Regions from separate parts of the Streptomyces sp. NPDC021562 genome, predicted to be linked through region 1. Evidence: riboswitches for the same ligand, from Rfam matches in the RefSeq annotation. Region 1 holds a riboswitch; each other region holds the start of a gene.

The links. Region 1 has a riboswitch for cyclic di-AMP ahead of AB0G52_RS20145 (transglycosylase SLT domain-containing protein). Riboswitches for the same ligand answer to the same signal wherever they lie in the genome.
Region 2: linked by a shared signal. The riboswitch ahead of AB0G52_RS31680 (M23 family metallopeptidase) and the one ahead of AB0G52_RS20145 (transglycosylase SLT domain-containing protein) in region 1 are both predicted to bind cyclic di-AMP.
Region 3: linked by a shared signal. The riboswitch ahead of AB0G52_RS37595 (transglycosylase family protein) and the one ahead of AB0G52_RS20145 (transglycosylase SLT domain-containing protein) in region 1 are both predicted to bind cyclic di-AMP.
Region 4: linked by a shared signal. The riboswitch ahead of AB0G52_RS32545 (M23 family metallopeptidase) and the one ahead of AB0G52_RS20145 (transglycosylase SLT domain-containing protein) in region 1 are both predicted to bind cyclic di-AMP.

The regions. Positions count from the first base shown of each region.
Region 1 covers NZ_JBFACN010000012.1:89,048-96,272, reverse strand. Annotated here, with positions in the region: gene AB0G52_RS20155 (ATP-grasp domain-containing protein) at 1-900, shown strand, start outside; gene AB0G52_RS20150 (HAD family hydrolase) at 1,267-2,073, shown strand; gene AB0G52_RS20145 (transglycosylase SLT domain-containing protein) at 2,089-2,571, opposite strand; cyclic di-AMP (ydaO/yuaA leader) riboswitch at 2,577-2,772, opposite strand; gene AB0G52_RS20140 (polyprenyl synthetase family protein) at 3,455-4,465, shown strand; gene AB0G52_RS20135 (outer membrane lipoprotein carrier protein LolA) at 4,855-6,111, shown strand; gene AB0G52_RS20130 (ABC transporter ATP-binding protein) at 6,175-7,188, shown strand; gene AB0G52_RS20125 (ABC transporter permease) at 7,175-7,225, shown strand, end outside.
Region 2 covers NZ_JBFACN010000025.1:47,566-54,790, forward strand. Annotated here, with positions in the region: gene AB0G52_RS31665 (GNAT family N-acetyltransferase) at 1-2,211, opposite strand, end outside; gene AB0G52_RS31670 (HPr family phosphocarrier protein) at 2,388-2,669, shown strand; gene AB0G52_RS31675 (GntR family transcriptional regulator) at 2,943-3,638, opposite strand; gene AB0G52_RS31680 (M23 family metallopeptidase) at 3,831-4,586, opposite strand; cyclic di-AMP (ydaO/yuaA leader) riboswitch at 4,599-4,762, opposite strand; gene AB0G52_RS31685 (pitrilysin family protein) at 4,954-6,342, opposite strand; gene AB0G52_RS31690 (pitrilysin family protein) at 6,339-7,225, opposite strand, start outside.
Region 3 covers NZ_JBFACN010000039.1:41,685-48,909, forward strand. Annotated here, with positions in the region: gene AB0G52_RS37570 (NAD(P)/FAD-dependent oxidoreductase) at 1-268, opposite strand, end outside; gene AB0G52_RS37575 (Ppx/GppA phosphatase family protein) at 701-1,642, opposite strand; gene AB0G52_RS37580 (DUF501 domain-containing protein) at 1,639-2,193, opposite strand; gene AB0G52_RS37585 (septum formation initiator family protein) at 2,223-2,699, opposite strand; gene eno (phosphopyruvate hydratase) at 2,807-4,093, opposite strand; gene AB0G52_RS37595 (transglycosylase family protein) at 4,389-5,102, opposite strand; cyclic di-AMP (ydaO/yuaA leader) riboswitch at 5,106-5,310, opposite strand; gene AB0G52_RS37600 (transglycosylase family protein) at 5,508-6,512, opposite strand; gene AB0G52_RS37605 (transposase) at 6,639-7,097, opposite strand.
Region 4 covers NZ_JBFACN010000027.1:1,329-8,553, forward strand. Annotated here, with positions in the region: gene AB0G52_RS32540 (alpha-galactosidase) at 1-1,848, shown strand, start outside; cyclic di-AMP (ydaO/yuaA leader) riboswitch at 2,155-2,316, shown strand; gene AB0G52_RS32545 (M23 family metallopeptidase) at 2,321-3,265, shown strand; gene AB0G52_RS32550 (SGNH/GDSL hydrolase family protein) at 3,456-4,241, shown strand; gene AB0G52_RS32555 (TetR/AcrR family transcriptional regulator) at 4,291-4,893, opposite strand; gene AB0G52_RS32560 (N-acetyltransferase family protein) at 4,936-5,463, opposite strand; gene AB0G52_RS32565 (XRE family transcriptional regulator) at 5,462-6,064, shown strand; gene AB0G52_RS32570 (glutamate dehydrogenase) at 6,229-7,225, opposite strand, start outside.

The sequences.
Region 1 (7,225 bases):
CGCGTGGAGCCCGGACTGCCGCGTCGGCTGGCCAGCAAGCAGGGGCTGCACGACCTGTGCGTGGAACACGGCATTCCCAGTCCGGAGGCCGCCTTCCCGCAGTCGTACGACGAGATCGTCGACTTCGCGGAGAAGGCACGCTTCCCGATCGTGGCCAAGAACCGCGAGGCGTTCGTCCGGCGCAAACAGCCCGCCGTCAACGGCACGACACGGATCACCACTCGCGAGGGACTGCTCGCCCTCGCCCGTGACTGGGGTCCCCGTCCGGGTGTCATCCTCCAGGAGTACCTGCCGCGGGAGGAGGCCGAGGACTGGATCGTGCACGCCTACTTCGACGCCGACTCCACCCCGCGCGCGCTGTTCACCGGGGTGAAGGTGCGTTCCTGGCCACCGCACGCGGGCATGACCGCGAACGCGTACGTCGTGGACAACCCGGAACTCGCGGACCTCGCCGCGCGTTTCATCAAACAGATCGGCTTCACCGGCGTCATCGACCTCGACCTGCGCTTCGACCGTCGCGACGGGCAGTACAAGCTGCTCGACTTCAACCCGCGCATGGGCGCCCAGTTCCGGCTCTTCGAGAGCGACACGGGTGTGGACGTGGTCCGCGCCATGCACCTGGATCTGACCGGGCGCCGCGTCCCGGAGGGGGAGCAGCGCGCCGGTCACCGGTACGTCGTGGAGAACATCGACCTGCCCGCCCTCCTGGCCTACCGCCGCAGCGGCTATACGACGCCGCACGCGCCCGGACGGCCGAGCGGCACCGAGCTGGCCTGGCTGGCGGGCGACGACCCGCTGCCGTTCGTCACGATGCTCGCGCGGTTCGTGCGTCCCGGGGCGAAGCACCTCTACCAGATGTGGCGGACCAACCGGCGCGGCTCCGGCACCTCCCGGAGGTAGGCGCCACGTTTCGGCGCCGGACCGGACACCCGCCCCTGACGCTCGCCGCGCCGACGTCCAGTTCGGCGGCGTCACCGTCCCCGTCGAACCGGAGTCCTATCCGCGAGCACGTCCTGCCCGGATCCGCCAGGCGCCTTTCGGCCCGGTCCTGGCGCTCGGCGTCGTGCCAGGTCGCCACGTCAAGGCGGTGGTCGTCGGCGTCGGCCGCAGGAAACCTCTCCGGCCCCCGGCCGGCGCCTCCCGCAGCCGCGCCCGCGCAGACGTCACCGGCCGCACTGACGGCGCCTCACCACCGAGACGGCGGACGCCACTTGAGGCCGAAACGCACCGTGAGTCTCAGGGGCGTGCCGTCCGTATTCTCTGATCATGGTCGCACCTTCCCCGTACTCGCTGATCGCCACCGACCTGGACGGCACGCTGCTGCGTGCCGACGACACCCTGTCGGACCGGTCGCTCGCCGCCCTGGCGCGGGCCGGCCGGGCCGGTGCCACGCACCTCGTGGTGACCGGCCGCCCCGCGCCGAGAGTGCGCCCGCTCCTCGACGATCTCGGCTGCACGGGACTCGCGGTCTGCGGCCAGGGCGCGCAGGTGTACGACGCCGGCACGCACCGTCTGCTGTGGTCGGTCACCCTGGACCGGGAACTGGCGGAGACCGCGCTCGGCAAGGTCGAGGCCGAGGTCGGCCAGGTGTACGCGGCGGTCGATCAGGACGGCGTGGACGGGCTCACGCTCATCGAACCGGGCTACCTGATGCCCCACCCCACGCTGCCCGCCCTGCGCGTGGACCGGCGTGACGACCTGTGGTGCGCGCCCATCAGCAAGGTGCTGCTGCGCCACCACACCCTGTCCGACGACGAACTGGCGGCGACCGCCCGCGCGGTGGTGGGTTCGCTGGCGACGGTCACCATGTCGGGACCGGGGACGGTGGAGCTCCAGCCGTGCGGGGTGACCAAGGCGACCGGGCTGGCGCTGGCCGCCGACCACCTGGGGCTGTGCCCCGAACGGGCCATCGCCTTCGGTGACATGCCCAACGACATCCCGATGTTCGACTGGGCGGCCTACGGAGTGGCCATGGCCAACGCGCACCCCGAGCTCCGGGCGAGGGCCGACGAGATCACCACGTCGAACGAGGACGACGGCATCGCCGTCGTCCTCGAAAGACTCTTCGTCTGATGCGGGGCGCGCCGGTCAGTACGCGCCGTGGACGTTGTCGATCGAGCCGTACCGCGCGGCGGCGTAGTTGCAGGCGGCGGTGATGTTCGCGACCGGGTCGTAGATGTCGAAGGACGTGCCCGCCACGTGGTACGCGTTGAACGTCGGGTCGATCACCTGGAGCAGGCCCTTGGACGGGATGCCGGCGGCCGCGTTGGAGTCCCAGAGGTTGATGGCCCGCGGGTTGCCGGACGACTCGCGGATCACGTTGCGGTAGATGCCGTTGTAGGTGCCCGGGATGCCCTTCTGGGCCATGATCGCGAGCGACTCGCGGATCCAGCCGTCGAGGTTGTTCGGGTACCCGGCGGGCGTCGTCGAGGCCGTGACGGCGGTGGTGGGGGTGGCGGCGGAGGCGTCGGCCGCGCCGATGAGCGGAAGGGCGAGTACGGCGGCGCCGGTACCGGCGGCGGCGAGCGTGCGGGCGATGCGGGTGCGGCGGGACTGGGCGGCAGCAGGCATGGCGAAGTTCCTCTCCGTCGCCTGCGAGGTGAGCTGTCGGGTTCGGGCTCGGGGAGTGCCCGGTCGCGTCACCCGAAGGCGACGCGACTTCACCCCTAGCCGGTCCGGGACGGCGTCCGTCGATGACGGCGGCCGCCCGGTCCGGCGACTTACCTGGGTCCCCCGCTCCTGCCGTGCGAATGAACTCGTCGATGGGTTGGGCCGGGCGGCGGCAGGATTCGGCGTCCGCCCGGCGAGCGGGAACGTATGCGAGAGCACATGTCCGGAACAAGTGGTGGATTCACACAACGCGCCGATTGACCTTGATCTGAGGCGTATGGGGCACTTGATCCTTTGCGGTTGCCAAGCCTCAACTGGCGCACAGGGAAAGGCGAGGCAGGGCGTCGTGCGGCGTGCGGGACACGGGGGTCCGAGTGACCTACTTCACGAAACCGCAATCACGGCAAAAAGGGCATGAGGGATTAGTTGAATCCGTCCGCGTCGCCCAGGGATTCGGTGATTGTCCTAATTGTCTTATTGAATGGAATTGCGGCTCTAGGGAGTGAATGAGTCATTCGGGCGTCATTCGTCGGGCGTGGTCGACGTGTTGACGGCCGATTGCGTCAAGGCCGCGCGGAGCGCCGGGAATTCCCGAGGGGTGGCGTGCGTGATCCTGGTCACCCGGGGAGAGTGCGTCCAGGTGGGTGACATCGGCCAAGTCGGTGGATGTCATGTCTTATCATCTGATCAAAAACATACCGGTCGTGATCCGATGGTGCCCGGGGCGTAACCGTGGGCGCCCTCGGTGATCGAAACCTGACCGGATACGCTGACTTGAGTGATGGCAGCGACCTATCGACAAACCGTGTAATCGCCAGTGGACACCAGCAGACAGGAGACCCTCGTGACCGTCGTCGGGCCGTTCGGGCTGAGCGTGCGGGACCAGGCTCTGGAAGCCGATGTCCAGGCCGGATTGGCGGCTGTCGAGGAAGGCCTGCTAGAGGCCACCAAGAGCGAGGTCCCCTTCATCACGGAGGCCGCGCAGCACCTCGTACGGGCTGGCGGCAAGCGGTTCCGGCCGCTGCTGGTGATGCTCGCCGCGCAGTTCGGCGACCCCTACGCACCGGGTGTCGTGCCGTCGGCCGTCGTCGTCGAGCTGACCCACCTCGCCACCCTGTACCACGACGACGTCATGGACGAGGCCGCCGTGCGGCGCGGTGTGGACAGCGCCAACACCCGCTGGGGCAACTCCGTCGCCGTCCTCACCGGCGACTTCCTGTTCGCGCGTGCCTCGCAGATCCTCGCCGACCTCGGGCCCGAGGCGGTCCGCGTTCAGGCCCTCGCGTTCGAGCGGCTGGTGACCGGCCAGATCCTGGAGACGGCGGGGCCTTCGGACGGGCGCGACCCGGTCGACCACTACCTCGACGTCCTCGGCGGCAAGACGGGCTCGCTGGTGGCGGTCTCCTGCCGTTTCGGCGCGATGATGTCCGGTGCCGACGAGACGGTCGTGGACGTCCTCACCCAGTACGGCGAACGCCTCGGAGTCGCCTTCCAGCTCGCCGACGACGTCCTCGACATCGCCTCCGACTCGCACGAGTCCGGCAAGACCCCGGGCACGGACCTCCGCGAGGGCGTTCCCACCCTCCCCGTGCTGCGGCTGCGGGAGCGGGCGGCCCGGCTGGGGCTGGCCGAGGACATCGCGCTGTGCGAGCTGCTGGACTCCGACCTCACCGACGACGCCCGGCACGCGCAGGCGCTCGCCGCGCTGCGGGTGAACCCGGCGCTGGAGGAGGCGCGCCGGGACGCCGTCCGGTACGCGGAGGAGGCGCGGGCCGCGCTCGCACCGCTGCCCGACTGCGACCCGAAGGTGACGCTGGTGGAGCTGTGCGACGCGGTGGTGCACCGGGCCGGCTAGTCCCGGCACCCTGCCGACCGTGCGGGCCCTGCCGACCGTGCGGGCCCTGCCGACCGTGCGGACCCGTCGGTTCTGCCCGGGGACCGGGCCGGCCTGCGGCCCGACGGCACCTGCCGGCACCTGTCACCTCCTGTGACACACCGGCCTCCGGCATCCCGCGGGAGGCGTTCGCACCGCTTGACCCCTACGGGTCGGTGGAGGCGCCGACCCCCTCGTGTCATACCGCAGTCGTACGCGGAGTTGGCTCCCCGGTCTGACGCCTGAACGCCTCCGATTTGGTGAGATGGAAACCACGGAAATCACCACCGCTCACCGATTCGGGTGAGAATGGCGGCTCAGGGTGGGACACGTGCGAGACGGCCGCCGCCGACGACGGAGGTAAGGCACACATGGCACCGTACGAATCCGACGACAGCGCGGGGATCGCGCAGGCCGACGACGAGCGGCGCGCCGAACGGCGGCGCAAGGCCACGCGGTACGTCGTGCCGGTCACGGTGGTGGGGGTGGCCGCGGCCACGATCGGCCTGGTCCCGGCGCTCGCCGACTCCGGTGACCCCCACCTGCCGAAGATCAGCGCGCAGGAACTCATCAACAAGATCGCAAAGTCGGACGTGCAGCAGCTGTCCGGCACTGTGAAGATCAGCACCGACCTCGGCCTGCCCGACCTCGGCGGCCTGGAGAGCAGCCTGCTGTCCGGCGCCACCCAGGGCGGCGGCGCCGGCTCCTCCGCCGACCCCACCGCCAAGCTCACCGAACTGGCCTCCGGCACGCACACCCTGCGCGTGGCCGCCGACGGACCCGAGAAGCAGAAGGTGTCGCTGCTGGAGAGCGGCGCCGAGTACAGCCTCATCCACAACGGCACGGACGTCTGGGGCTACGACAGCAAGTCCGACGAGGTCTACCACTCCACCGTCGCGGACTCCGGCAAGGAGCGCCACGCAGCCCCGGCCACGCCCAAGGACTTCGCCGACGAGGTGCTCAAGTCGGTCGACGACACCACGTCGGTGAAGGTCGACGGCACCGCCCAGGTGGCCGGCCGGGACGCCTACCGCCTGGTCATCAAGCCCAAGCAGTCCGGCACGACGGTCGGCGCGATCAGCATCGCCGTGGACGCCAAGACCGGCACGCCGCTGAAGTTCACGCTCACCCCGTCGAGCGGCGGCGCGGCCGTCGTGGACGCCGGCTACACCCAGGTCAGCTTCGCGAAGCCGGCCGCGTCGACCTTCGACTTCACCCCGCCCAAGGGTGCCAAGGTCACCGAGGGCGACAAGGCCGACAGGGCCGCCGGATCACACCGGCACGGCGACGGCGGCGAGAGCGGCAGGCCCACCGGGACGCCCGGCAAGGGCGCCCCCAAGGACCTGGAGAAGGGCGGCTTCGACGTCCTCGGCAAGGGCTGGAACTCCATAGCCGTCCTGGACTCCGGCAGCAAGGGCGGCCTGCCCACGGGCTCCGGCTCCGCCTCCGGCAAGGCGGGCGACCTGAGCGGCTTCCTCGGCTCGCTCGGTGACCCGGTCTCCGGGAAGTTCGGCAAGGGCACTGTCTTCTCCACCCGGCTGATCAACGCCCTGATCACGGACAACGGCAAGGTGTACGTCGGCGCGGTGGACAAGGCGGCCCTGGTGAAGGCGGCGAACGCGGGTTAGCCGGGGGCGGCGCGGGAAGCGTTCGTCACCTGCGCCGCGATACAGGACGAAACGAGGGAGCCGATGGACCGACCGTCCGCCACGGAGCGGGAGCCGGAGGGCCCGGGCGCGGAGGGCGGCACCGCCGAGGCCGACGCCCCGGCGGGCGGGAGCGTCATCGACACCCGTGGCCTCACGAAGCGCTACCGCGGCGGACAGCTCGCCGTGGACGGTCTCGACCTGACCGTCCCCGCGGGCAGCGTCTTCGGCTTCCTCGGTCCGAACGGCTCCGGCAAGACCACCACCATCCGCATGCTGATGGGCCTGATCGCACCCACCTCGGGCACGGCCCGCGTCCTGGGCCGCCCGATGCCGGGCGCCTCGCGGGCCGTACTGCCGCAGGTCGGGGCCCTCATCGAGGGCCCGGCGCTGTACGGCTTCCTCTCGGGCCGTGACAACCTGCTCCGGTACGACGCCGCCGACCCGACCGCCGATCCGCGCACCCGGCGTGCCCGCGTCGGGGCCGCGCTGGACCGGGTGGGCCTGACGGCCGCGGCGGCGAAGAAGGCAAGGGCCTACTCCCTGGGCATGAAACAGCGCCTCGGGCTCGCCGCCGCGCTGCTCCAGCCCCGCAAGCTGCTGGTCCTGGACGAGCCGACCAACGGTCTCGACCCGCAGGGCATGCGCGAGATCCGCTCGCTGGTACGGGAGCTGGCCGGGGACGGTACGACCGTCTTCCTCTCCTCCCACCTCCTCGACGAGATCGAGCAGGTCTGCACCCACGCGGCCGTGATGGCGCAGGGCCGGCTGATCACCCAGGGCGCGGTCGCCGACCTGGCGGCCGGGGCACGCGGCCGGCTCGTGGTGACCACCCCGGACCCCGGGGAAGCGGCCCGCGTGCTCAAGGAACTGGGCGTCGCCGACGTGGTCGTGACCGAGGACCGGGTGACCGGCGAACCGCCCGAGCGCGACCTGGCCGAGGTGAACGCGGCGCTCGTCTCGGCGGGCGTCAGGGTCCGGGGCTTCCTGGTCGAACGGGCCTCGCTGGAGGACGCGTTCGTGGCGCTGACCGGGGAGGGCTTCGATGTCGCGGGCTGACATGACGACCGTACCGGAACCGGCCGGGTCGGGTCCG
Region 2 (7,225 bases), on a different contig from region 1:
GGGCAGCGCCCGGTGCACGGTGATCCCGTACCTGCCGAGCAGCGCGCAGGTCTGCTCGACGCCGAGGGTGAGGCCCTGGCCGCCCGCCGACAGCGCGCCGACCAGCTCGGCGGCCCCCTTCTCGTCGATGTCGTCGTACTCGGGCACCCGCCCGGGCTCGGCGGCCTCCCGCCGCCACTGCGCGTACTTCACGGCCTCGGCGAGCGCCCGCACGGCGCGCTCGGCCGCGGGGTAGGCGGGGATGAGCCGGGAGTACGAGTGGCGCACCGCGGTGGGAGCCACTTCCGCAGGGGGGACCGGGTGGGCACCGGCGCCCGGTGCCGTCGCTCCCGCCTGCGGTGCGGTACGGCCCGCGGCCGACAGGGCCTGCGCCAGCCCCCCGAGTTCCACGTGCACCACCAGCACGGGCTTCCCGGGCACCGACTCGGCCGCCGACCGCAGCGCCTGGGCCAGCTCGGCGTCCCCCACCGGTCCCTCCCCGATCGCCGGTATCGCCGTCACGACCACCGCGTCGCAGGACTCGTCCGCCAGCGCCCGGGCCAGCGCCCGGTGGAAGTCGGCCGCGGTCGCCCCAGTGGTCAGGTCCAGCGGCCTGGCCGGGCGCAGCCCCTCCGCGAGACACCGGTCGTACGTCAGCAGCCCCAGCGACTCGGAGTTCCCGAGGATGGCCACCCTCGGTCCGGACGGCAACGGCTGCCGTGCGAGCAGCAGACCCGCGTCGACCAGTTCGGTGATCGTGTCGACGCGGATCACCCCGGCCTGCCGCAGCAGCGCGGAGACCGTGGCGTACGGCAGCCGCGTCGCCCGTACCGCGTGCCCCTGCGGCGCCGATCCCGCGCTCTGCACCACGACCAGCGGCTTGACGGCCGCCGTGCGCCGTGCGAGCCGGGTGAACTTGCGGGGGTTGCCGATCGACTCCAGGTACATGAGGACGACGTCGGTCTCGGGGTCGTCGTACCAGTACTGGAGCACGTCGTTGCCGGAGACGTCCGCGCGGTTGCCCGCCGAGACGAAGGTGGACACGCCCGTGGTCCCGGTGACACCCCCGCCCCGCCGGTGCAGCCGGGACAGCAGGGCGATGCCGATGGCGCCGGACTGGGCGAACAGCCCGATGCGGCCGGGGCGCGGCATCTCGGGTGCGAGGGACGCGTTCAGCCGGACGTCGTCCGCCGTGTTCATGACCCCGAAGGCGTTCGGCCCGATGATCCTCATGCCGTACGTGCGCGCTCGGCGGACCAGTTCGCGCTGGCGTTCACGGCCGTCGGGCCCGCTCTCCGCATAGCCGGCGGCGAGGACCACGAGACCCTGGACGCCGTGCTCGCCGCACGCGGTGACGACGTCGGGGACGTGGTCGGCGGGTACGGCGACCACCGCCAGGTCCACCGGTTCCCCGATGTCCCCTACGGAGCGGTGCGCGGGCACCCCGTCGACCTCCTTGAGGTCCTCGGGAAAGGCCCGGTTCACGGCGTGCAGACGACCGGTGAAACCGGCGTCCCTGAGGTTGCCGAGAACGCTGCGGCCCACCCCGCCGGGCGCGCGGCCGACGCCGATCACGGCCACGGAGCCGGGCGCCAGCAGCCTTCGTACCGAGCGGGCCTCGGCACGCTGCTCGCGGGCCTGCTGGACGGCGACCGAGCGGTCCGTGGGCTCCAGACCGAACTCCAGGCGGACGACGCCGTCCTCGAAGCTGCGCTTCTGGGTGTAGCCGGCGTCCGTGAACACCTTGATCATCCTGCTGTTGGCGGGCAGCACCTCGGCGGCGAACCGGCGGATCCCGCGCTCGCGCGCGACGGCGGCGATGTGTTCCAGGAGGGCGGAGGCGACTCCGCGGCCCTGGTGGGCGTCCTGGACGAGGAAGGCGACCTCGGCCTCGTCGGCGGGGGCGGAGGCGGGCGTGCCGTCGGCGCCGATGCGGTCGTAGCGTACGGTTGCGATGAACTCGCCGCCGATGGTGGCCGCGAGTCCCACCCTGTCCACAAAGTCGTGGTGAGTGAAGCGGTGGACGTCCTTGGCGGAGAGTCTGGGGTAGGGCGCGAAGAAGCGGTAGTACTTCGACTCGTCCGAGACCTGCTCGTAGAAGCTGACCAGGCGGTCGGCGTCATCGACGGTGATGGGCCGGATGCGCGCGGTGCCACCGTCGCGCAGCACCACGTCCGCCTCCCAGTGGGCGGGGTACTCGTGCCGGTCCTGCCGGTCCGCCGGGGTCTGCATGGGCCCCAGAGTACGGCTCGCGTCCGACAACGGCGCGAGGCAGTCTGTGGAGGACGGAAGCCGGACCGAGGCCGCGGTCCGGCGACACACCCGGAGGGACTTACGTCCGCTCCGGGGATGCTTCACGATATGGAAAACTGGTCTAGACAACCCTGAACACCGAAGGGCAGCATCACATGGCTGAGCGCCGCGTCAACGTCGGCTGGGCCGAGGGCCTCCACGCCCGCCCCGCTTCCATCTTCGTCCGAGCCGCCACGGCCGCAGGCGTCCCGGTCACGATCGCCAAGGCCGGGGGCAACCCCGTCAACGCGGCCTCCATGCTGGCGGTCCTGGGGCTGGGCGCCCAGGGCGGCGAGGAGATCGTCCTCGCCTCCGACGCCGAGGGTGCGGACGCCGCCCTCGACCGCCTGGCCAAGCTGGTCGCCGAGGGCCTCGAGGAACTCCCCGAGACCGTCTGAGCACCGCAGCGCCCGCACGACCGGGGCCGCGCCGACCCCTCCGGGGGCCGGCACGGCCCCGCTCTTTTCGCGCACGAAAGGCGCACGGCCGCAATCAGCGGCACGCTTCGATAAGTGCGCGCGGCAATGCGGTCGCACTCGGCAGCGGCCCGCGTAAACACACGTGAAAAAGCGCACGCCTGACAGGGGCACATCTGGATATGGGCATGCCGGGAAACGGGCAACGGAAAAACCGCCCCCGCGAATAGCACCTCTTTGTATACGGCGCCCGTGTTAATGCCGCACGCCCGACATGTTTACGGGATGTTGCGAAGTCCTCACACCGTTCGCCCGTTCGGTGGCGCCGGAAAACCGGAGCCGGTGGAAGACCATGGAGCGCTCGGTGTGCAGCGCCGTCACCGCCCGGGCGCGCTCCCCGTCCCCGCGCGCCACCGCGTCCACGATCGCGCCGTGCTCGGCCCAGGACTCCACCGGGCTGACGGGCGCCTCCACCGTGTACATCCAGGCGATCTTGTGCCGCAACTGGGTGAGCGTCGACGTCAGGGCGTGGCTGGCGGAGGCCTGGGCGAGCGTCTCGTGGAACCAGCCGCCCAGCGAGCGCAGGTCGTCGCTGTGGCCCGTCCTGGCCCGCTCCTGACCCAGCCTGACCAGCCCGCGCAGCACCTTCAGGTGGGCCTCGGTGCGGCGCTGGGCGGCCCGCAGAGCGCCGAGCGGCTCCAGGAGCAGGCGCATCTCCAGCAGGTCGGCGGCCTCCTGCTCGGTCGGTTCGGCCACACACGCGCCGGCGTGCCGACGGGTCACGACGAAGCCCTCGGCCTCCAGCGTGCGCAGCGCCTCGCGGACCGGGACGCGCGAGACGCCGTAGCGGCGGGCCAGGAGTTCCTCGGTGAGCCGGCTGCCGCGCTCGTGGACACCCGCGACGATGTCGTCCCGGATCGCCGTGCATACCGAGTGCGCCGGAATACGCATGTCCGACCTCCGCCTTAATCCCCGTGAAACGCCGCCGAGTGACGCCGGTTCCGTGACTCTATTGCAATGCGCGGGAATTTCCGACGGGGGGCCGGAATCCATGAGTATTTTTTGGACAGCGGGGGCGCGAAAACGACGAAAGCCCCGGCCGGCCGCCGGGGCTTCGCAGGATGTCGCCGAAAAAGGCGGACGTCAGACGTTCACGCCGTGTTTGCGGAGGTAGGCGACCGGGTCGACGTCGGAGCCGTACTCCGCGGTCGTGCGGGCCTCGAAGTGGAGGTGGGGGCCGGTGGTGTTGCCGGTGGACCCGGACAGGCCGATCTGCTGGCCCGGGGTCACCTGCTGCCCCACCGAGACGCCGATGGACGACAGGTGGCCGTACTGGGTGTACATGCCGTCGGCCATCTTGATGACGATCTGGTTGCCGTACGCCCCGCCCCAGCCGGTGGAGACGACCGTGCCGGTGCCGACCGCGTGCACGACCGTGCCGGCTGCGGCGTGGAAGTCGATGCCGGTGTGGGAGCCGGAGGACCACAGGGAGCCGCCGGTCTTGTAGCCGGTGGAGACGTACGAGTCGCTGATGGGCGCGACGAAGGCGTTGAGGCGCTTGCGCTCGGCCTCCCGCGCGGCCCGTGCCTTGGCCTCGCGCTCCTTCTCCGCGCGCGCCGCGGCCCGCTCGCGCGCGGCCTGCTCGGCCGCCTTGCGCTCCGCTTCGGCCTGCTGCGCGACGGCCTGGGCGTCGACGTGCTCGGCGACCGAGTCGCTGACCGTGATGACCGGGGTGAGACCGGTCTGCTCTACGGAGTTCTCGGCCGCGAGCGCCGGGGCGGCGGAGACGGTGCCGATGATGCCGGTGGTGGTGAGGGCCGCGATGCCGGCGGCCTGCGCGGTGGTGCGCTTCACGCGGCCGGGACGACGGTGCTTCCCGGAGGCGCACATGAACGCCATGTAGAGGCTGGTCCTTTCCTTCCCTCTCGCCTACCGGGTTAGCTGACGGGTTCGGAGCAGGAAGGTCTCCTACGGACCCCCTCGCGACACGCGCGGGCGCCCGATTCACCCCAGGGACTGCGTGGGTCCCCGGCTCCCCTGGCTCGCGCCGTACGGGGACTCGGCGATGGCTGTCCGGTGCCGCGGGTGCGGCTCGGTGCCTGACGGACAGCCCGAAGGAACCTACGGCGGCGTTCTTTCAAGACTCAAACCGATCGCGGTTTTTGTAGCGCATCCCACAGGGCAGACAGGCAACCTCCGCCCCAATTCGGACATACGAGAGCCCTGGTGGCCGACGGCCGCCAGGGCTCCGCACGCGCGCGTGGAGCTACTCCGCCGCGACGACGGTCACTTCGCCGATGCCGAGGGCCTCGACGGGCTCCCTGATCTGCGCCGCGTCGCCGACGAGGACGGTCACCAGGCGGTCCACCGGGAAGGCGTTCACGACCGCCGCGGTGGCCTCCACGGTGCCGGTGGCGGCCAGTTGCCGGTAGAGCGTGGCCTGGAAGTCGTCGGGCAGGTGCTGCTCGACCTGGTCGGCGAGGGTGCCGGCGACGGCCGCCGCCGTCTCGTACTTGAGCGGCGCCACACCGACGAGGTTCTGCACGGCGACGTCCCGCTCGGCGTCGGTGAGGCCCTCGGCGGCGAGGGTGCGCAGCACCGTCCACAGGTCGTCGAGGGCGGGGCCGGTGTTCGGGGTGTCCACGGAGCCGCTGATGGCCAGCAGGGCGGCACCGGTGCCGTCGGGGGCGGAGCGCAGCACCTGCCCGAAGGAGCGGACGCCGTACGTGTAGCCCTTCTCCTCGCGCAGCACGCGGTCCAGGCGGGAGGTGAGGGTGCCGCCCAGGCAGTAGGTGCCGAGCACCTGGGCGGGCCAGACGCGGTCGTGCCGGTCGGGGCCGACGCGGCCGATGAGCAGCTGCGTCTGGACGGCGCCGGGGCGGTCCACGATGACGACCCGCCCGGTGTCGTCGGCGGTCACCGGCGGCACCGGCCGGGGCTCCGCGGTGGAGCCGGTCCAGGCGCCCAGGGTGTCGCCGAGCAGCGCGTCCAGGTCGATGCCGGTCAGGTCGCCGACGACGACCGCGGTGGCGGTGGCGGGGCGCACGTGACGGTCGTAGAACGCCCGTACGGCGGCGGCGTCGATCTTCTCGACGGTGTCCTCGGTGCCCTGGCGCGGGCGGGACATCCGCGCGGTGGCCGGGAACAGCTCCTTGTAGAGCTGCTTGGCGGCCCGGCGGCTGGGGTTGGCCAGTTCGTGCGGGATCTCGTCGAGACGGTTGCGCACCAGCCGCTCGACCTCGCTGTCGGCGAAGGCGGGCGCCCTGAGGGCGTCGGAGAGCAGCCCGAGGCCCTTGGCCAGGCGGGAGGCCGGGACCTCCAGGCTGATGCGGACGCCGGGGTGGTCGGCGTGCGCGTCGAGGGTCGCCCCGGCCCGCTCCAGCTCGGCGGCGTAGTCCTCGGCGGAGTGCCGGTCGGTGCCCTCGGAGAAGGCCCGCGCCATGATCGTGGCGACCCCGTCCAGGCCGGCCGGTTCGGCGTCCAGGGGCGCGTCCAGGAGCACCTCCACGGCGACGACCTGCTGGCCGGGGCGGTGGCAGCGGAGCACGGTCAGGCCGTTGTCCAGGGTGGTGCGTTCGGGGGCGGGGAAGGCCCACGGCCTGGCCTCGCCCGGCTGCGGCTGGGGATGGAAGTCCATGCTGGCGAGCTCGGTCACTTGGCCGTCTCCTCATCGTTGTCGCCGGCTTCGACCGTGGCTTCGGCCTCGGGGTCCTCGGGCACGTCGGCGTCCTCGACCGCCTCCGGGGACTTGGGCTCGTAGACGAGCACCGCGCGGTTGTCGGGGCGCAGCCGGGCCTTGGCGACCTCCTGGACCTCCTCGGGGGTGACCTGGAGGACGCGCTGAACGGCGGTCAGGGCGAGCTGCGGGTCGCCGAACAGGACGGCGAACCGGCACAGTTCGTCGGCGCGGCCGGCCACGGTGCCGAGCCGGTCCAGCCACTCGCGCTCCAACTGGGCCTGGGCGCGTTCCATCTCCTCCGGCGTGGGGCCCTCCTCGGCGAAACGGGCGAGCTCCTCGTCGATGGCGGCCTCGATGACCGGCACCTCCACGTCACCGGAGGTCTTCACGTCCAGCCAGCCCAGGGACGGCGCGCCGGCGAGCCGCAGCAGGCCGAAGCCGGCCGCGACGGCCGTGCGGTCGCGTCGCACCAGGCGGTTGTAGAGCCGGGAGGACTCACCGCCGCCGAGGACGGTGAGGGCCAGGTCGGCCGCGTCGGCCGCGCGCGTGCCGTCCTCGGGGAGCCGGTACGCGGCCATCAGCGCCCGCGCGGGCACCTCCTCGACGACGACCTCGCGCAGCTGCTCGCCCATGGTCTCGGGCAGCGCGCCGTCGCGCGGGGTGGGCTTGCCGTCGTGCGACGGGATGGAACCGAAGTACTTCTCGATCCAGGCGAGCGTCTGCTGCGGGTCGATGTCGCCGACGACCGACAGGACGGCGTTGTTGGGCGCGTAGTAGGTGCGGAAGAACGCGCGGGCGTCCTCCAGGGTGGCCGCGTCCAGGTCCGCCATCGAGCCGATCGGCGTGTGGTGGTAGGGGT
Region 3 (7,225 bases), on a different contig from region 1:
TGCGGTCCTGGTCGATGGTGGTGACCCGGCCGGTGAGGACCTCCGCCTTCGGCAGCACGCGTCGCAGCGGGACGACGACGTGCCGAGGGGAGATGCTGCCGGCGGCGGCTTCGGGGAGGAAGGGCTGGTAGGTCATGTACGACCGGGGGTCGACGACCGTGACGGTCGCCTCGCCGTAGCGCATCTTCTTGAGGATGCGCCGAGCTGCGTACAGGCCTACGTACCCACCGCCTACTACGAGGATCCTGGGACGCTCCGTGGTGCTCATGGCATCGAGTATCCACCCGCCCGGAGAGCCCTGCTCGTGCGCCCCTTCACAAGCTTTCACAGGGGTCGTGCTACACTCCGCGGCCCACGTGACCCAGGTCATGGTCGTCGGCGGGAACCCACTTCCGATACGACCCGTTGTCAATGCCGCGTGAGCTGCCTCTCCAGGCTTCCGGGGGTGCCGTGAGGGCACCCGATGTCACCCGCACGAGCGCCTCCCGGCACCCTCCACGGACGCTCTCCTGAGCACCCGCCAGGGCCTGTTGAGACCCCTTACGGCCCAACAGGCCCCTCCGGACCCCTCACCTGCGCCGAAATCCTTGTGAAGAACTTCACGAAGGTTTCCGGCGGAGCCTCGTGGCACGGCGTGTCACAGGCCGAAAAACCGCTCATCCGGAGACCTGACCTGCTCAGTCGAGACCTCCGGACACCGTCACGCGACCGACCAGGCGATGCCGTCCAGGATGTCGTGCTCGCTCACCACGACCTCCGTCGCACCCACCCGTTCCATGATCGACTGAAGCACGAGGGCACCAGCGCCGATCACGTCCACCCGGCCCGGGTGCAGGGAGGGCACGGCCGCCCGCTCGGCGTGCGTCGACCGCAGCAGCCACTCGGTGATCTCCCGGACCCGCGCGTAGGGGATGCGGGAGTGGTGGATGGCGGCGGAGTCGTACTCCGGCAGGTCCTGGTGGATCGCCGCGAGGGTGGTGACGGAGCCCGCGAGACCGACCAGGGTGCGCGCCTCGCGCAGCGGCACGGTCTCCTCCGCGAGATCGAGGGCACGCTCGATGTCGGCCCACATGGCGGCGGTCTCGGCCTCGGTCGGCGGGTCGCTGACCCGCCCCTCGTGCACCAGGTGCCGCTCGGTCATCCGCACACAGCCCACGTCCACGGACCGCGCGGCCCGCACGTGCCCGTCACCGACCACGAACTCGGTCGAACCACCGCCGATGTCCACCACGAGGAACGGCGTGGCGAGGTCGTCCCGGCCGCCCAGCTCCCTGGTGGCACCGGTGAAGGAGAACTCGGCCTCCTGGTCGCCGGTGATGACCTCGGGCTCCACGCCGAGGATGTCCAGCACCCCCCGCGCGAACTCGTCCCGGTTCTCGGCGTCCCGGGACGCCGAGGTGGCGACGAACCGCAGCCGCTCGGCGCCGTGCTCCTTGATGACCTCCGCGTACTCCCGGCAGGCGGCGAACGTCCGCGCGAGCGCCTCCGGCGCGAGCCGCCCGGTCCGGTCGACGCCCTGCCCCAGCCGGACGATCGTCATACGGCGGTCCAGGTCGACGAGTTCCCCCGTCTCCGGGTTCACGTCGGCGACCAGCAGCCGGATGGAGTTTGTACCGCAATCGACGGCGGCGACGCGGGTCACTTGTCGTCCTCCGGGGTGTGCGTCGGCGCCGGGTCACCGGCGAGCGTCACGCAGGCACCCTTGGCCCACCACTGCGGCAGCATCGCGATCGCCTCGTCGCCGAGCGGGTTCACGCCCGGCCCGGCCGCCAGCGAGTGCGCCACCAGCACGTGCAGGCACTTCACCCGGTCCGGCATCCCCCCGGCGCTGGGGAACCCCGACAGCTCCTCGATCTCGTCCCGGCGCCGGATGTAGTCCTCGTGCGCGGCCCGGTACGCCGCCGCCAGCTCCGGATCGCTCTCCAGCCGCGCCGTCATCTCCTTCATCACCCCGTTGGCCTCAAGGGTGCCGATCGCCGAGGCCGCCTTCGGGCACGTCAGGTAGTACAGCGTCGGAAACGGCGTCCCGTCCGGCAGCCGCGGCGCGGTCTCCACGACGTCCGGCTGCCCGCAGGGGCACCGGTGCGCGATCGCCCGCAGCCCGCGCGGCGGCCGCCCGAGCTGCTGCTTGAAGGCCTCGACGTCGGCGTCGGTGGGCTCGGTACGCTCAGTGGAGGGCGGAGGCGTGTGCATGACTGTGTTCTGCGTGGCTTTCTGTCGGTTCACTGGTCGGACGCGTCGGATTTGTCGACGCCGTCCCAGACGTTCGCGTACCAGGGCCGGTCGGCCGCCCCGAGGTCCGCGCGCGCCTGCCGGGCGGCACCCGGGTCGATCACGACGTACCCGGTCTCCCCCGGCATCACGTAGTGCAGCCGCTGCCGGATCTGCTGCTCGGCGTACGAGTCGTCCTGCCACCGCGCCTTCAGGTCGCGCAGCTGCTCGACCCGCTGCCTGGCCTGCCGCTGCTGCCGCTGCTGGTCGGCGATCTCGGCGCGCTGGGAGACGTACTGCCGCATCGGATAGGCGAGCGCCACGATCATCGTGCACAGCACGATCGCGAGCAGCGCCGCACGCCCGGTCAGCCGGGAGCGGCGGGCCTGGCGCTTGGTCTGGGAGCGGTAGACCCGGGCCGCCGTCTGCTCGCCGAGCAGCTTGAGCCTGGTCGCGGTGGAGAACCGGTCCCGGTCCCTCACGGCCATGTCCCCGCCTCCCTGATACGTGCGTACGTCCCCGCACACGGTACGGGACCGCGTTCGGGGACGTACGTACGACTGGCTAAGCCTTACCCACGAGAGGCGGTACCGGCTCAGCCCTTGAAGCGGGGGAACGCGGAGCGGCCGGCGTACACCGCCGCGTCGTCGAGGATCTCCTCGATGCGCAGCAGCTGGTTGTACTTGGCGACGCGCTCGGAGCGGGCCGGGGCGCCGGTCTTGATCTGGCCGCAGTTGGTGGCGACGGCCAGGTCGGCGATGGTGACGTCCTCGGTCTCGCCGGAGCGGTGGGACATCATGCACTTGAAGCCGTTGCGCTGGGCGAGCTCGACGGCGTCCAGGGTCTCGGTGAGCGAGCCGATCTGGTTCACCTTCACCAGGAGGGCGTTCGCGGTGCCCTCCTCGATGCCGCGGGCCAGGCGCTCCGGGTTGGTGACGAACAGGTCGTCGCCGACCAGCTGGACCTTGTCGCCGAGCTTGTCGGTGATGACCTTCCAGCCGGCCCAGTCGTCCTCGAACAGCGGGTCCTCGATGGAGACCAGCGGGTACGCGGCGACGAGCTCCTCGTAGTACTCGGTCATCTCGGCGGCCGAGCGGGACTTGCCCTCGAACTCGTACCGGCCGTCCTTGTAGAACTCGGACGCGGCGACGTCGAGCGCGAGCGCGATCTGCTCACCGGGGACGTAACCGGCCTGCTTGATCGCCTCCAGGATGAGGTCGAGCGCGGCGCGGTTGGACTCCAGGTTCGGGGCGAAGCCGCCCTCGTCGCCGAGGCCGGTGGACAGACCCTTGGCCTTCAGGACCTTCTTCAGGGTGTGGTAGACCTCGGCACCCCAGCGCAGCGCCTCCGAGAAGGACTCCGCGCCGATCGGGGCGATCATGAACTCCTGGATGTCCACGTTGGAGTCCGCGTGCGAGCCGCCGTTGAGGATGTTCATCATCGGCACCGGCAGCAGGTGCGCGTTCGGGCCGCCCAGGTAGCGGAACAGCGGCAGGTCGGACGCCTCGGAGGCGGCGTGCGCGACGGCGAGGGAGACACCGAGGATGGCGTTGGCGCCGAGCGAGCCCTTGTTGTCGGTGGCGTCCAGGTCGAACATCGCCTGGTCGATCAGGCGCTGCTCGGTGGCGTCGTAGCCGACCAGCTCCGGGCCGATCTGCTCGATGACGGCGAGGACGGCCTTCTCGACGCCCTTGCCGAGGTAGCGGTTGGGGTCGCCGTCACGGAGCTCGATGGCCTCGAAGGCGCCGGTGGAGGCGCCGGACGGGACGGCGGCACGACCCGTGCTGCCGTCGTCGAGGCCGACCTCGACCTCGACCGTGGGGTTGCCTCGGGAGTCCAGGATTTCCCGGGCTACGACGACGTCGATGGACGGCACGAGCATCTCCTTCTTGGGATGTGACGCTGGTTGTGCAGGGCGCACGCGGACCTGGTCGGCCCTTGCTCAGCCTTGCGACTAGAGCCTAACCGCCCAAGGGCCGTCAGCCGGCCGACCGACCGGCCCGTGGACACCCTGACGGTACTCATTGTTCATGCGCGGAACAAAGGGGGGTCCCGATGAAGAACGGGAGAAGAGCGGGTCAAGGAGCGTGACCGCAAAGAGAAACCCCGCTCCGGTGCGTTCGGGGGAAAACGCACCGGAGCGGGGCGAGCGGGGGACGGGGGTGACCCTCAGGTTCCTACTTCAGGTGCAGCTGCTGGCCCGGGTAGATGAAGTCGGCGTCGTCGACGATGTCCTTGTTCAGCTTGAACAGCGCCTGCCAACCGCCCTTCACCTTGTGCTTCTCGGCGATCGAGCTGATGGTGTCACCCTTGACGACCTTGTACTCGCCGTCACCCTTCTTGACCTTCTTGCCGGTCGGGGTGGTGACGGTCTTCTTGGCGGCCGGACGCTCGGCGGAGCGGGAGGCGGCCTGGGTGTCGGTCGTACGGCTGCTCGTGCCGGCGCTGCCGCTGCTCGACGAGCCGGCGGAGCTGGAGCTGCTGGAGCCGCTGGAGCTGGAGGCGCCCCCGGTGTAGGCGGCGCCGGACAGGCCCTTGCCGCAGACCGGCCAGGCGCCCTTGCCCTGGGCGGCGAGGACCTTCTCGGCGACCTGGATCTGCTGCGCCTTGGTGGCCTGGTTGGCCTGCGGGGCGTAGGCGGTGCCGCCGTACGCGGCCCAGGTGGAGGCGGAGAACTGCAGGCCGCCGTAGTAGCCGTTGCCGGTGTTGATGGACCAGTTGCCGCCGGACTCGCACTGGGCGACGGTGTCCCACTCGGAGGCGGTGGCGGCGGAGGCGCCACCGGCCGCCATCAGCGGGGCGGCGACGGCGGCACCGGTGACACCGGCGACGGCGATGGCGCGGACGGCCTTGGACGGACGACGGTGCTTGCCCTTGCCGGAAAACAGCATGGAAGATCCCCTCACCGACGCCTGCGAGGTGAGCTGTCGGGTTCGGGCCGGTTGAGTTGCCCGGCCGCACGGCCCGCTCTCGCGAGACGCGCGGCTCCACCCCTAGCCGGTTCCGGCGGCCTTTCGGCCGTGAGGCCCCTGAGGGCTCAACTGCCGGACCCGGCGCTTACCTTGGGTCCCCCGCTCCTGCCTACGGCGCTTGACGCGACGACTGTTCCCGGGCGGCCGCTGGCAGGACTCGGCGTTGCGACAGCCGGGGCTCGTGGTGACGAGCGGCCTCGACCGTAATCAGACGATCAGGTGAATTTCAAAGATGATCAGCGCTTCTGAGACTCATCCCACACTTTCACCAAAGCGGACAATAATCTCGAAACGGTCCGTCAACTCCCGCCCCATTTGGCCCGTTCAGCTACCGAGTTTCAGGGTCTGACCGGGGGCGATGTCGTTCGGGTCGGCGCCGATGTCGGCCTTGTTCGCCGCGTAGAGCGCGCGCCACCCGCCGTCGAGGCCAAGGGAGTCGGCGATGGAGGCGAGAGTGTCGCCGTCGCGGACGGTGTAGGTACCGGCGTCGGCGGAGGCGTGACGGCCCGAGGTTGCGACCTCCTGACCGTTTGTCACACTTTCGTCCGCCGAGTCACCGCGATGCTTGCCGCCACCGCTGACGGCACCCGTGTCGACCAGGCTCCAAGAACTGCCGGTCTGCCATGAATGGTCCGAGTCGTCACCGGAGTCCGGAATCACCGGATTCTCGCTCGCCTTCGAGGAGGCGGAGGCAGAAGGCGCCGACTTGTCCGTCTTGCCCGCACTGTCGGACGTGCCGGAAGTGGGCGCCTTGGAGGTGTCACTCGCGCTGGAACTCGGAGCGGGGGAGGCGGATTCGGCCCCTGACCCCTTCGTCGCGGACGACGCGCCGGAATCGCCGGAGTCACTCGCGGAGGACGAGTCCGACAACCCGGACGACGAATCTGCAGAACCGGAGGAACCGGACGAACCATCCGATCCGTCGAGGCCCGTGTCGACGTTCACCGAGGCGTCGTCCGACGAGAGCCCGGCCAGCAGGGCACAGGTCCGCCAGGGCTTGGTGCCCTGGTCCGCGAGTATCTTCTCGGCGACCGCGATCTGCTGCGAACGGCTCGCCTGGTCGGGCGTGGCGGCGTAGTCCGTACCGCCGTACTTGTCCCAGTCGTCCTGGGACATCTGCAGTCCGCCGTAGTAGCCGTTGCCGCTGTCCATGCTCCAGGAGCCGGCGCTCTCGCACTCGGCCACCTTGTCCCAGGTGGTGCCGTCGGCCGCGTTGGCGCTCGCCGCACCGAGCAGCGGGATGGCGATGGCGGAGCCGGTCACTCCGGCCGCGACGAGAAGAGCCGGAGCCTGACGGGGGCGACGGTGACGACCGTTCCCGGAGAGCATGCGGAAACCTTTCGAGCGACAGCGGTGACCTGCGCGACGGGTCCCGCAGGGGCGCCGCGCTGATGGGTGAACGTATCGGCAGACGATCACTTGTCACAAGTTAATGCCGCGCAGATCACGTGAAGATCACAGACTTGAGCGCGCCTCACGTTCTGCTCGACCCCCCGGAGCCCCCACCATGACCTCGAGGGGCGGAACACATGGTTCGCGTCGAACCGGTGCGCTCCCTCCGGCGAGGTTCAGGTGCCTTACGAGTACCGGCCAGAAGCCCTTCTTGAACCACGTGTTCTGCCGGTCCTTGGCGAGCGCCCACGGCCCGTACCGCGCGGGCAGTTCGTCCCACAGGCATCCGGTGCGCAACCTGTGCAGAATTCCGTTCACCTGGGTGCGGACGTCCACCACCCCACGGGCGAACTGACGCCCACGGAAGTGGGCGGTCATCAGCTCCTCCACGAGGGGCCACAGCGGCTCGGGCACCTCCGCCGGCACCGGTGTTCCCGTGCGTTCGTGCCATGCGGTCACCTTGCACTTCACCCCGGACCGCTTCCGCACCTCGCCGAGCGGCCGCACCGTGATGTCGCACATTTTTCTTCTCGTCCACGATGAGACGTACCGCGTTGAGGACAACATGAGCCTCTGCCTCGGCAACGACAAGCCGGGACCCGCGCCTCCCGGTCTTCTCGATGGCGTATCCCCACGGCGGCGGCCCACCC
Region 4 (7,225 bases), on a different contig from region 1:
GCGCTGTCCGTGCGCACCGAGGAGCGCCGCGGCACGGAGTGGACCTTCGAGTCGTACGAGACGGCGGGCGACGCGGGCGACGAGGAACTGCGCCTGCGCTTCCGGGACGACGGGATCGTCATCACCCTGCACTACCGGATGCGCGGCGACGTCGTCGAGCGCTGGGTGACCGTCGGCAACGAGGGCCAGGCGCCCGTGGAGCTGCTGCGCGCCGACGCGGCCACCTGGACGCTGCCCGACCGCGAGGGCTGGCGGCTCTCCCAGCTGCACGGCCGCTGGGCCGCCGAGTCCCGGCTGGTCAGCACCCCGCTCACGTACGGCGAGAAGGTCATCGGCAGCCGTCGCGGCCACACCGGCCACCAGCACCTGCCCTGGGTCGCCCTGGAGACCGACGCCACCGAGGAGCACGGAGAGGTCTGGGGCTGCGCCCTCGGCTGGTCCGGGTCCTGGCGGATCGCCGTCGCCCAGCTTCCCGACGCGCGCGTGCAGATCACCGGCGGCGCCGGCTACGACGACTCGGGCCTGCTGATGCTGGCCGAGGGCGAGTCGTACACCAGCCCCGTGTTCGCGGCCCTGTGGTCCGACGGCGGCTTCGGCGGGGCGAGCCGGGCCTGGCACGCCTACCAGCGGGCGCACGTCATCCCCGACGCGGACCGGGACCGGCCGGTGCTGTTCAACTCGTGGGAGGCGACCACCTTCGACATCTCCGAGGAGCAGCAGGCCACCCTCGCCCGGCGGGCCGCCGCGATCGGCGTCGAGCTGTTCGTGGTGGACGACGGCTGGTTCGGCGCCCGCACCTCCGACCGCGCCGGCCTCGGCGACTGGACACCGAACCCGGACCGGTTCCCGAAGGGCCTGGCGCCCCTCGCCGAGTACGTGCACGCGCTCGGCATGCAGTTCGGCATCTGGGTCGAGCCCGAGATGGTCAACCCGGACAGCGAGCTGTACCGCGCGCACCCCGACTGGGTGCAGTACCAGCAGGGCCGGAAGCGCACGGAGCTGCGCAACCAGCTCGTCCTCAACCTCGCCCGCGAGGACGTCCAGGAGTACCTCTGGGAGCAGCTCGACGCCCTGCTGTCCAGCGCGCCCATCGACTACGTCAAGTGGGACTTCAACCGCTGCTTCACCGACGCGGGCTGGCCGGGCGAGCCCTACCCGCAGCGCCTGTGGGTGGACCACGTGCGGGGCCTGTACGCCCTGCTCGACCGGATCCGCGCGGCCCACCCGGACGTCGCCATCGAGTCCTGCTCCGGCGGCGGCGGCCGGATCGACCTCGGCATCATGAGCCGTACCGACGAGGTGTGGACCTCCGACAACACCGACCCGCTGGACCGGCTCGCCATCCAGCACGGCTTCAGCCAGATCCACCCCGCCCGGGTGATGTCCGCCTGGGTCACCGACAGCCCGAACCACCAGCTCAACGGCCGGGTCAGCTCGCTGCGTTTCCGGTTCGTCAGCTCCATGGCCGGGGCGCTCGGGGTGGGCGGCGACCTCTCGAAGTGGACCGAGGAGGAACTCGCCGAAGCCGGTCACTGGGTGGGGCTCTACAAGGAGATCCGGCCGCTGGTGCAGCGCGGCGAGCAGTTCCGGCTGCGGCCCCCGGCCGGCGGGCTCAGCGCGGTGCAGTACACGCTCGGCGACGAGACCGCCGTCCTCGCCTGGCTCCAGGCGCAGAGCTACGGCGAGCCGGTGCCGGCGCTCCGGCTCAGGGGCCTCGACCCGGAGGCGTCGTACGAATGCCGCGAAACGGGCGAAGTGCACCGCGGCGCCGTGCTGCTGCACCACGGGCTGCAGGTGGGGCTCAAGGGTGACCTGGATGCGGCAGTCATCCGACTCCGTCGCATCTGATCCTTCTGCCTGATTTGGTGCCTTCGTTCCAACTCGCTCTGGAATAGGGGGACGTGGCGTGACGTGCGTGAGGAGCGTCATATCGGTGACCGACCGTCGCGCGTCATGTCCACGTAATGGAGGTGCCTCACAAGGAATTCCCGGGAGCGGAAAAGGCCGGGATGCACGGAGGGTGACCGGGAATTCCCGTAACGGATCAACCGGAGCCAGGAGGTCGGGAACCGATCGCTTGTCCGGGTGCGTCCTGCTCGCTTACGTTCGCCACGCATCCGGACGGAACGCCGAATCCTGCCGCCGCCCGGAGTCCCCACACACTCACCCGTGCCCGGCAGGAGCGGGGGACCCACCAGGCAAGACCGCCTGTTCCGGTTCCCGGGACAGGCCAGGGGTGTAGTCACGCCTTCCGGCGTGGCCGGGCAGCTCCAGCCCGAACCCGACAGCTCACCTCGCAGGCGCCGGAGAGGAACGCGCCATGCCCGCGAGGGGTAAGCACCGCCGCCCGAAGACCCAGCGTCTCACCCGTTCGATGGCCGTCGCCGGAACCGGTGGCGCCGCGCTGGCCCTGCCGCTCATGGGGGCCACCGGCGCCCACGCGGCCACCGCGCAGTCCGTCTCCGCGAAGGCTCCGCAGGCGCTGCCGGCCGTCGCGAAGGCGGCGCCCGGGAAGGCGACCGTACGGACGTCCGCCGCCGCGCGTTCCGCGCACCGCACGTACACCGTGGTGCCGGGCGACTGCCTCTCGGAGATCGCGCGCGACCAGCACATCAGCGGGGGCTGGCACCGGCTCTACGCCGACAACCGGCAGGCCGTCGGAGACAACCCCTCGCTGATCCACCCCGGCCTCGAGCTCACGCTCGGCGGCCGCGGCGCCACGACCACCGGTACCGCCGACTCCGGTGCCCGGCCCGAGGCGCACTCGGCCACCTCGCCGGCCGCCTCGTCTCCGGCGGCCACCCCGTCCGTGCCGTCCACCCCGTCGACCCCGGACGACTCGACGGCGGCCGCCTCCGGACACGTCCTCCCGGTCAGCGGCGCCACCGTCGGCACCGGCTACCACGTGCCGGGCGCCATGTGGTCCAGCGGCTACCACACCGGCGTCGACTTCGTCGTGCCCACCGGCACCCCCGTCAAGGCCGTCGGTGCCGGCACGGTCGTCACGGCCGGCTGGGGCGGCGCCTACGGCAACCAGGTCGTCATCCGGCTCGCCGACGGCTACTACGCGCAGTACGGTCACCTCTCCGCGCTCTCCGTCTCGGCCGGCCAGACCGTGACCGCGGGCCAGCAGGTCGGCCTCTCCGGCGCGACCGGCAACGTGACCGGCCCGCACCTGCACTTCGAGATCCGTACCACCCCCGACTACGGCTCGGACGTGGACCCGGTCGCCTACCTCCGCTCGAAGGGCCTCGCCGTCGGCTGACGGCCGCCCCCGTCGGCCCGGCAATCATCGCGTCAACGTCGCTGAGCAGGCCGTTATTCCAGCCTTGGCCCACTATTTAAAGGTGTCTTATCTCACCGATCGTCAACCCTTTATTACGGTCGCGTAGGTCACAGTCAAAGGTGAATCATGATCCGACGTGGCAGACGATTCGAAGAGTGACAACGCATCAGTGATCGGGTCGTACGTGGCGCTGGGGGACAGCTTCAGCGAGGGCGTCGGCGACCCGGGCCCCGACGGGGCGTTCGTCGGCTGGGCCGACCGGTTCGCGGTACTGCTGTCGGACCGGCGCCCCGAGGACGACTTCCAGTACACCAACCTCGCCGTGCGCGGGAAACTGCTCGACCAGATCGTGGCGGACCAGGTGCCCAAGGCCCTGGAACTCGCCCCGGACCTGGTCTCCTTCTGCGCCGGCGGCAACGACATCATCCGTCCCGGCACCGATCCGGACGAGGTGGCCGAGCGGTTCGAGCGGGCCGTGGTCCGGCTGACCGGGGCCATCGGCACGGTCATGGTGACCACCGGCTTCGACACCCGCAACGTGCCCGTCCTCAAACACCTGCGCGGCAAGATCGCCACCTACAACGGTCATGTGCGGGCGATCGCCGACCGGTACGGCTGCCCCGTGCTGGACCTGTGGTCCCTGAAGACCGTGCAGGACCGGCGGGCCTGGGACGACGACCGGCTGCACCTCTCTCCCGAGGGGCACACGCGGGTGGCGCTGCGGGCCGGTCAGGTGCTCGGCATCGAGGTCCCCGCGGACCCCGACCAGCCCTGGCCGCCGCTGCCGCCCCGCGGCACCCTCGAGATCCGCCGCGACGACGTGCACTGGGCCCGCGAGTACCTGGTCCCGTGGATCGGGCGACGGCTGCGCGGCGAGTCCTCGGGGGACCACGTCACGGCCAAGGGCGCGCTCTCGCCGGACGACATCAAGATGCGGATCGCTGCCGTGGCCTGAGGCGCCCGCCCGCGGGGCGGGCCGGCGGCGGCCCTCTGGGGGCCGCCTCTCACTGCCCCGCGGGCAGCCCCAGTTCCCTGGCCAGCGCCTCGTCGGCCCACTCCTGCGCCCGGGAGCGCGGTACGGCGCCCGGGTAGGAGGTGAGCTGGACGGCGAGCCCGTCGAGCAGGGCCGTCAGCCGCAGGGCCGTGGCCATCGGGTCGGGGCACCGGAACTCACCGGCGGCCACCCCCTCGGCGATGACCTCGGCGAGCGCGGCCTTCCACTGCTGGTCCAGACTGCGGGTCACGTCCCGCAGAGCGGGTTCGCGCAGCGCCACCGCCCAGCCCTCGATCCACAGCCGCCACCCCTTGGCCTGCCCGGTCGGCGCGTACCAGCGCACCGCCGCCCGCAGCCGGCGCAGCGCCGACGTCCGGCGGCCGAGGAGCCGGCGCAGATGCGCGAGATCGCCCTCGGCGGCGTGGGTGAACGCGGCGGCGACCAGCTTCTCCTTGGTGGAGAAGTGGTACAGCACCAGAGCGTTGCTCACGCCGAGCGCCGACGCGACGTCGGCGATGCGCACCGCCGCCACGCCCCGCGCCTCGATCTGCTCGACGGCGGCCCGCAGCAGCTCCTCGCGCCGCTCGGCCACACTCAACCGCACTCTCGCCACGCGGTCACCCTAATCGGTCGTCCCGCCACCCGCGTCGCGGTCTCAGGACAGCGGCAGCCGCATGAGCGTCAGGTCCAGCCAGCGGCCGAACTTGGTGCCCACCTCCCGGACCGTTCCGGCGTGTTCGAAGCCGAACCGCTCGTGCAGCCGGACGGACGGGTCGTTCCGGGCCTCGATACCGGCGATCATCACATGGTGGCCCGCCTCGCGCGCCGCGGCGATCAGCGCGGCCAGCAGCGCGGAGCCGATGCCGAGTCCCTGGCTGCCCTCGCGCACGTAGACGGAGTCCTCCACCGTGTGCCGGTAGCCGTCCAGGGCGCGCCACGGTCCGTAGACCGCGAATCCGGCCACCTCGCCCGGAGCGCCGGCGGCCTCGGCCACGAGCGCCGAACCGCGTGCCAGGTGCGTGGCGAGCCAGGCCGCTCCCTCGGCCGGGGTCTGCGGCGTGTCGGTCCACAGGGCGGTCGAGTGCTCGATCGCGTGGTTGCGGATCGCCCGCACCGCCTCCGCGTCACCGGCCTGTGCCGGGCGGACCGTCACCACGGGGGTCCTCTCGTATAGTGGATTCATGTCCAACATAGTAGATCCCGCGCCGGACGACCTCGTGGCGAGGATCGCGGCCAGGGTCCGCGCCGAACGGGAACGGCGCCGCTGGACCCTGGCGCAGCTCGCGGACGCGTCCGGGGTGTCCGCGGCGATGATCAGCCGGATCGAACGGGGCGAGAGCAGCCCCACCGCCGTCGTCCTCGGCAAGCTGTCCGCCGCCTTCCGGCTCGGCGTCGCCTCCCTGCTCGCCCTCGCCGAGGGCGCGCCGGACGCCGTGGCCGACACGGCGGGCGTACTGCGCGGCGCGGACGCTGCCGAGTGGCAGGACCCCGGCACCGGCTACCGGCGCCGTCAGGTCACCGGCCCGCGCTTCCCGGCGGAGATCGCCGAGATCCGGCTGCCCGCCGGAGCCCGCGTCCCGTACCCGGCGGCGGCCTTCGCCTTCGTACGACAGCTCGTCTGGGTCCTCGACGGGCGGCTGACCTTCCACGACGGCGACGCCGTCCACGAACTCGGCACCGGCGACACCATCGAACTCGGCGCCCCCGCCGACCGCGTCTTCGCCAACACCACCGCCACCGAGTGCCGTTACGCCGTGGTCCTCACCCGCGACACCCGGCCGTGAGCCACCGGCGCCCCGCACGCCTCGCCTCGGGTGGTTCCTCCGACGCGGTTCCCGTGCGCCGCTCGCACGGCTGTGCCGCGCGACATCCGGCCGTGAGCCACGGCCGGATGCACGCCTCGGCACCGCGCGGCTCCTCGACGCGGCACCCGTGCGCCGTCGGCCCGTCAGCGGTACCAGCCGAACCGTTCCGCGATCACCGGCAGCCGGTCGGTCACCAGTGCGTGCGCGGCGGCCCGCGGCGTCGTGCCGTCGGACTCCGCACGGTCCAGCATCAGCCCCACCAGGGCCCGCATCGAGCGCCGCATGTGGGCGAACGCCTCGTCGGCGTCCGGGCCGATGTCGCCGAACAGGGTCCACCACCACCAGGCGTTGGTGCCCGAGTTGACCACCACGTCCGGCAGCACGGTCACCCCGCGCGCGGTGAGCCGTTCCTCCGCCTCGGGCAGCACCGGCATGTTGGCCGCCTCGACGATCCAGCGGGCGGTGACCAGGTGCTCGTTGGCCGTGTCAATGGCGTACGACACCGCGGCGGGCACCAGCACCTCCGCGTCCGTGCCGAGCCAGGCGTCCCCCGGCAGTTCGAGGTCGCCGGGGCGCAGCACCGCGCGGTCGACGGTGCCGTACGCGTCCCGCGCGCGCAGCAGGGCCTCGACGTCCAGGCCCGCCGGGTTGGCGATGGTGCCCTTGACGTCGGCGACGGCCACCACCGTGAGCCCCGCGCGGGCGAGGAAACGTGCCGTGGCCCCGCCCATCGTGCCGAGCCCCTGAACGGCGACCCGGGTCCCCCGGTGCGGCACCCCGGCCCGGTCCAGGGCCGTCAGCGCCGACTCGGCGACCCCGCAGCCGCCGGCGAGCTCGTCGAGTCCGAGGCCGTCCACCTCGACGGCGAAGGCGTCCGCCAGCCGTCGCCGGGCCGCCGTCTCGTCGTCCAGCAGCGGGTACACCGCCTGGACCGAGGAGACCAGGCCCGCCTCCGCGGCGGCCCGGTCCACCAGGTCCTGGGTGAGCCCGAGGTCCTCGCCGGTGGTCCAGAGGCTCTCGATGTACGGCCGCATGGCCCGCAGGTAGCGGACCAGCAGCGGATACGCCCCCGGGTCGCGCGGATCGCAGTCGATGCCGCCCTTGGCACCGCCGAGGGGGACGTAGCGGCCCTCGGGGTCG